2 regions of the Corynebacterium sp. L4757 genome follow, and region 2 is predicted to be linked to the other one. Evidence: predicted binding sites of a transcription regulator. Region 2 holds the regulator's gene; the other holds the start of a gene.
The links. The regulator LexA, encoded in region 2, represses DNA repair genes until DNA is damaged. The targets are predictions, from matches to a motif close to CGAACANNTGTTCG.
Positions count from the first base shown of each region.

Region 1: a site for LexA is predicted at 1,850-1,863, ahead of ACG98I_RS03545 (error-prone DNA polymerase). Genes of this name have one in related genera too.

Region 1 covers NZ_JBIMEN010000002.1:224,144-227,534, reverse strand. Annotated here, with positions in the region: gene ACG98I_RS03545 (error-prone DNA polymerase) at 1-1,827, opposite strand, end outside; gene ACG98I_RS03540 (MetQ/NlpA family ABC transporter substrate-binding protein) at 2,121-3,023, shown strand; gene ACG98I_RS03535 (methionine ABC transporter ATP-binding protein) at 3,102-3,391, shown strand, end outside.
Region 2 covers NZ_JBIMEN010000001.1:285,594-288,984, forward strand. Annotated here, with positions in the region: gene hrpA (ATP-dependent RNA helicase HrpA) at 1-102, shown strand, start outside; gene nrdR (transcriptional regulator NrdR) at 118-573, opposite strand; gene lexA (transcriptional repressor LexA) at 1,415-2,122, shown strand; gene ACG98I_RS01300 (DeoR/GlpR family DNA-binding transcription regulator) at 2,567-3,370, shown strand; gene ptsP (phosphoenolpyruvate--protein phosphotransferase) at 3,367-3,391, opposite strand, start outside.

The DNA.
Region 1 (3,391 bases), on a different contig from region 2:
TTCCACCTGGAATACGCCGACGGCATCAGCGCGCGACAGCATGGCATAAACCTCCGGATCAGCTAAATCCAGCTCCCACAGGTTGATGGTCTTATTACGGGTTTCTTGCACCAAATCCACCATGTGGTGAATAGCTTCCAACATGCCCAGACCGAGCAAGTCGAATTTCACCAATCCGGCCGCAGCGCAGTCATCTTTATCCCACTGCAGCACCGAACGGTCTTCCATGCGCGCCCACTCCATGGGCACAACATCAGCAATCGGGCGGTCACATAAGACCATGCCGCCAGAGTGAATGCCTAAGTGCCGTGGCTGCCCACGGAATTTCTCCGCTAGGTGCGAGACGTCCTCGGGTGGATCGGCAATGCCTTTAGACCAGGCATCACCGGCGCCTTGCGGGTAGCCCAAAGCACGCGCCGCATCACGCAATGCACCTTTGCGGCGGTAGGTAATCACATTTGCTACCTGCGCTGCACGGTCGCGGCCATAGTAGTTATAGACATACTGGATAACCTCCTCACGCCGGCCAGATTCAATATCCACGTCAATATCCGGCGGGCCATCACGGTCCGGCGAGAGAAAACGCTCGAATAAAAGCTGCGCGGAAATCGGCTCCGCATTCGTAATCCCCAGCACAAAACACACCACTGAGTTCGCCGCCGAACCACGCCCCTGGCACAAAATATTGGCATCTCGGCAAAAATCCACGATGTCAGTGACAATCAAGAAATAGCCCGGAAAACCAAGCTTCTCAATCACCGCCAGCTCATGCTCAATCTGCGCCTTCGCCTTCGCCCAAGACTTCGGGTGCGCACGATAGCGCTCCGGGGCGCGCCGGGTGACCATCTCGCGCAACCAGCTCATCTCATCAAAACCATCCGGCACATCGCGATTCGGCAGGTTCGGGGCCAACGCGTCCCAGGTAAAAGCGCATTGCTTAGCAAGTGCCACTGAATAAGCAATTTCTTCAACCCGGTTCGGCAACAGCGTTCGCATCTGCTGACCTGAGCGCAGCCACTGCGCGCCCATCGGGTGCTGGGCTGGTTCGGCATTCTCTAAAGACTCACGCCGCGCCAACGCACGTTTGGCCGCTGCCAGGCGCGCATCATTACGGGTAGCAGCGCCGGGCTGAGCGGTAGCGATGGCGCGCAGGCCCATGCGGGCGCGCATCTCATCGAGCGTCTCATGATGATCGGTATCTTCCGGCGTGGATGAGGCAACATATTCCAACACGACGTTGTTGGCCCCGAAATCCGTAACCAGCTGCTCGATGTCATCCGCCCATTCAAAGCCAGCAATAATCACGCACTCATTACCCAATTGCTTAGCAACCTCATGTTGTAGCGGGTACCGCACTTCGTCCTTCTCCCCCGTGGACATGCGGGCTTGTGCCACTAGCCGCGATAGCCGCCGGTACCCTTCCGGCCCACGCGCCAGTGCAAGCAAACCTGGGCCGATGGATAATTCCACGCCATAAACCGTAGGCAGATCCTGCAGCGCAGCGGCCTCCGCGAATTTCATCAGGCCATAAAAGCCATCCCGGTCCACAATCGCCAGCGCATTCAAGCCCAATTCAACAGCACGTTCGACTACCTCCTCCGGCTCAGAAGCTCCAGATAAGAAGGCATAACAAGAACTCGCGTGCAGCTCAGCAAATGGAACCAGAGCGCTCGCGGCTTTCCCGCCAGCACAGCCCGCTTGTCCGCGTTTCTCATCATCCACCGGCACGGGCGCACCATAAACTGGCACGGGAGTAGGTCCTGGCCGTCCGGATAAAATCCTCTCAATCCGGGACCAGGATAGCTGACTTCCGCCATTGAACCTCATGAACAAAACATTACACCAAATACGAAAGCATGTTCTAATTTTTCAGCCAGGGCAAGCATCGGCAAGCAGGCGCTAGCAAAAATCGGCAGGAAACAGTGCGGTCTATTAATATTCAGCAGGACACAGAAGGGTATAAACGCTGGTTGCAGGCAGGGAAAACGCTAAGACGCACGTAGGTGAATAAAACTACAGATAGACAAAGCGGTATAGCAGTTGCTACTTTCGACGCAGCAACAAAGATACAAATCCCTAGATCTTCCGCAAGATCCCCTTAAATAGAAAGACGTCCAAACATGCAGATTCGTCGCGTACTTGCCGCTACCTCGGCAGCAGTTATTGCCGCAACCGGTCTGGTTGCATGCTCCTCTGAGTCCGAAGACACCGCTTCCGGTGATGCTGACTCCGCAGAGCAGGATGGCCCAATCCGCGTTGGCACCACTGATGCTGCGAAGAAGGCTTGGGCAGTATTGGAAGAGCAGGCTGAAGCGGCTGGGCTCGATATCGAGATTGAGAACTTCGCTGATTACTCCACTCCTAACCAGGCACTGGAGCAGGGCCAGCTGGACACCAATAACTTCCAGCACCTGAAGTTCTTGGCTAAGTACAACGTCGGCAACGACTCGGATCTGACCCCAATCGTGGCCACCGAAATCATTCCTTTGGCACTGTTCTGGAAGGACCATGACTCCCTGGATGGCATTGAGGGCGAAAACGTCGCTATCCCTAATGACCCTTCCAACCAGGGCCGCGCTATCAACGTTCTGGTTCAGGCTGACCTGGTCACCCTGAAGGAAGAGGGTCTGGTGACCCCAACCCCGGCAGACATTGATACTGAGGCTTCCAAGGTTGAGGTCACTCCGGTTGATGCAGCGCAGACCCCATCCGCTTATGGCGAGGGCACCCCAGCTATCATCAACAACTCCTTCCTTGACCGCGCAGGAGTCGATCCAAACCTGGCCGTATTCCAGGATGATCCAAACTCCCCAGAGGCTGAGCCATACATCAACGCTTTCGTTGTTCGCGCTGAAGACGCTGACAATGAAACCATCAAGCAGCTGGCCGAGCTGTGGCACACCCCAGAAGTACAGGCAGCTGTAGACGAAGATGCCAAGGGCACCTCTGTTCAGGTTGAGCGCACCCCAGAAGAATTGCAGGAAATCCTGGATCGCCTCGAAGAAGCTGAGCGCAACAGCTAGGCTTTAAAAGCACTACACATCGAATACCCCGTCGGCGGATCACGCCAGACGGGGTTTCCAACTGAAATGAGTAAAGCCATGAGCACTGTTGGAACGCGGGTTGAATTCCGCAATCTCACGAAGGTTTTCAAACAGAAAAAAGATGAGATTAAAGCACTAGATAACGTTTCCCTCACCGTCGAACCGGGTGAGATCATGGGCATCATCGGCTATTCCGGCGCAGGTAAGTCCACGCTGGTCCGCATGATTAATGGCCTAGATCAGCCGACCTCGGGCAGCGTTTTACTCGATGGCACCGATATCGCGCAGATGCCGGAATCGAAGTTGCGCGGTATTCGCAAGAATATCGGCATGATCTTCCAGCAATT
Region 2 (3,391 bases):
ATGATTGAAGAGCTGCGCGTGTCTCTTTTCGCCCAACGTCTCGGCACAGCACATGCTGTGTCACTACGCCGGATTCAAAAGGCAGTCGACAAACTGAAATAAGTGCCGACGCGAGTGCTACACGTCCCGCTCGCGCCGGCGCATGAGTCGAATTTCAGACTCGAAATCATCGGCACTATCGAAAGATTTATATACCGATGCGAAGCGCAGGTACGCTACCTCATCGAGATCGCGCAGCGGATCTAGGATTGCGAGGCCAATATCATTGGCGTTCACCTGCGAGCTGCCGTGGCTACGCACACGCTCTTCCACTTCTTGGGCAAGACGCTTTAACGCATCATCGGATACATCGCGGCCTTGGCATGCACGTCGCACACCGCGGATGAGCTTATCGCGGCTAAAAGGTTCAGCGAGGCCGTTCCGCTTAACGACTAAAAGAATGGCCTTTTCGACCGTGGTGAATCGCCCTTGACAGGACGCACACTCGCGTCGGCGCCGAATCGACGACCCCGCATCTATGACACGGGAATCGATGACTCGGGATTGTTCATGATGGCAAAAAGGGCAGTACACCAAGCGTCCTTACTCAAAAGATTCTCACGCTCTAAAAAGCGTTGTTGAAGAGATGACTTGAACTAGTGTACTGCCCTTGTTGCATTTAATTAATTGATGCAGCTTGCCCATCGTAGTGGGCAAGCTAGCCCTCACTTCACGCGGTTTGACTATCGCGCGAATACCTCAGTAGTCGCCGAGGTGCTGCTGATAGTAGTTTCCGGAGCGACTGGCTCTTCCCCAGCATTAAATCCAGTAAAAAGAATGCCGAAGAAGATCGCCATACCGAACATGCCCCCAAGCGCAAGGTTACTTCGAACACTTGCACCTGATGCCGAATCCTCGCGCGAGCAGTTTTCAGAACCTAGAGGACGGTGTTCGAAATTACTTCGCTGTACTGTTCTAGTTACATTACCCAGGGTGCGAACGTTGTTTACTCGAGGAGTCGAATTGGAAGGCTCCCAGACTGCGGCGGCTGGGACCACCCTAGAGCGACCGGTAGAGAAGGAAGAAGTGCGAGCTGAATAGATTTTTCCTCGGTCAAGTGCGATAGCCATGTTGATATCCTTTCGGTTATGCGAGTGAGTTTATCCAAATAGCCAGACACTGGATTTCGACATTCGCGCAACTGTTCGATTTATTGGGTATGTTCGATTTATAACAGGATTTCGAAAGTTTGTCCACATTTGGCGTGGAATAGTCGAACATGAGCACAAAACGTGCTACAAATGGGGTATCGCCTTAATTGGCACAATCTTTGTCCAATCCCAGCCGTCCACCCATGTGAAATCGCCGAACATGACTTCAGCACAAGCACCATCGCGAAGGCCGAATGTTTACGTAGCCCAAGGAGCTAATAGATATGGCTAAACCACGAGGAGTTACTCCCCGCCCTGACATCTCCGAGCTGTCACCACGCCAGCGCCGGATTCTTGAAGTAATTAAGGATGCGGTAGTTCTACGTGGCTATCCGCCAAGCATCCGCGAGATTGGTGATGCCGTTGGGCTGCAGTCCACCTCTTCGGTTGCGTACCAACTGAATCAACTGGAGCAGAAAGGCTTCCTGCGCCGCGATCCCAATAAGCCACGCGCGGTAGACCTTCGCCAGTTCGCGATGGATGATGAGCCTAAACCTGGCCGCAAGACTACTGCGCCCGCCCCTGTTGACGAGGGGCTCCCAGAGACCGCCGCAGGCGTTAGCTACATCCCTGTGGTTGGCCGAATTGCGGCAGGCGCCCCTATCACGGCCGAGGAGAACGTAGATTCTTACTATCCTCTACCTGATGAGATCGTGGGCAAGGGTGAGCTGTACATGCTCAAGGTTGTCGGTGACTCGATGAAGGATGCGGCAATCCTTGACGGCGATTGGGTTATCATTCGGTCTCAGCCCACAGCCGAACCAGGCGACTTCGTTGCGGCATTGCTGGACAATGAAGAAGCTACCGTGAAGGAATTCCACCAGGATTCGAGCGGTGTTTGGCTGCTTCCCCACAATGAAGCATTCGCACCAATCAACGGTGATAATGCTCAGATCATGGGCAAGGTAGTTTCGGTCATCCGTAAAATCTAGCCGGCAGCTGACCTCAAGAAGGACCGTTTCCCCGATTCATGTTGGGGAAACGGTCCTTCTTGCTGACGGGTGATGTGAGAAATGACCAGCACTCTACCCCCGAAATGGTAAACTTCGCGCCATCTTCAAACACAGATAATCCCACATTATTTCCTTCACGTTTCAACACCTTGACCGCGCAAAATACCGCGACAAGCAGTATAATTTCGACACAAGCGGCCCAGAATAGAGTAAAGAAATCTGTGTTTATTTCTGAAATCCGTGGCATTGTAGAGAGAACACAGCCAATTCTGGACACAACTCCACATCGGTCTTCCATCCGTGATGTTTCACCTCGCTGCCGATTAAGGCAATGAAGACTTTCATCTGTCGCTCGTACCCGTGAGGTACCCAGACATCACGTTAACGATCCGTCCACCATGAGCTCGCGAGAAGGGATATCACATGTACGCAGAGGAACGTCGCCGACAAATTGCTTCAATGACCGCCGTTGAAGGCCGGGTTAATGTCACTGAACTCTCCTCTCGCTTCGATGTCACCGCAGAAACAATTCGCCGAGATCTGGCTGTTTTGAATCGTGAAGGAGTTATTCATCGTGTACACGGCGGTGCTGTCGCCTCGCAGTCGTTCCAGACTTCCGAGTTAACATTAGATACTCGCTCTCGCTCAGCAACGAATGCAAAGATGGCTATTGCTCGTGCGGCAATGGACTTTTTGCCTCAAGGACATGGCAGCATCTTCTTAGACGCTGGTACCACTACTTCTGCAGTTGCTGATCTGATAGGTCAGCATCCCACTGCTCACCAATTGTCGATCGTATCTAATAGCTTGCCAATCGCACTTTCACTGGCAAATAACGGCATTCAATATGTCCAGTTGCTGGGTGGCACTGTCCGAGCAATCACCCAAGCTGTCGTCGGTGATACCGCGCTGCGCACCATGGCTCTGTTGCGCGCGGATGTCGCTTTCATCGGCACCAATGCATTGACGCTCGACCATGGATTATCCACCGCGGATGCCCAGGAAGCGGCAATTAAGTCCGCTTTTGTCACTAATGCCCACAAGGTCGTCGTCTTGTGCGATTCATCGAAATTGGGCACTGACTACCTCGTCAGCTTTGCACCTATTTCCGATATTGACGTAGTGATCACTGACTCGGGAGCATCAGAAGTCTTCCTTGACTCCCTGCGCGATCGGGAAATTGAGGTTGTTATCGCAGGGGATCGCGATAACAACTCTGATGATTAGTCCGTGAAGCTCTCCAGGACG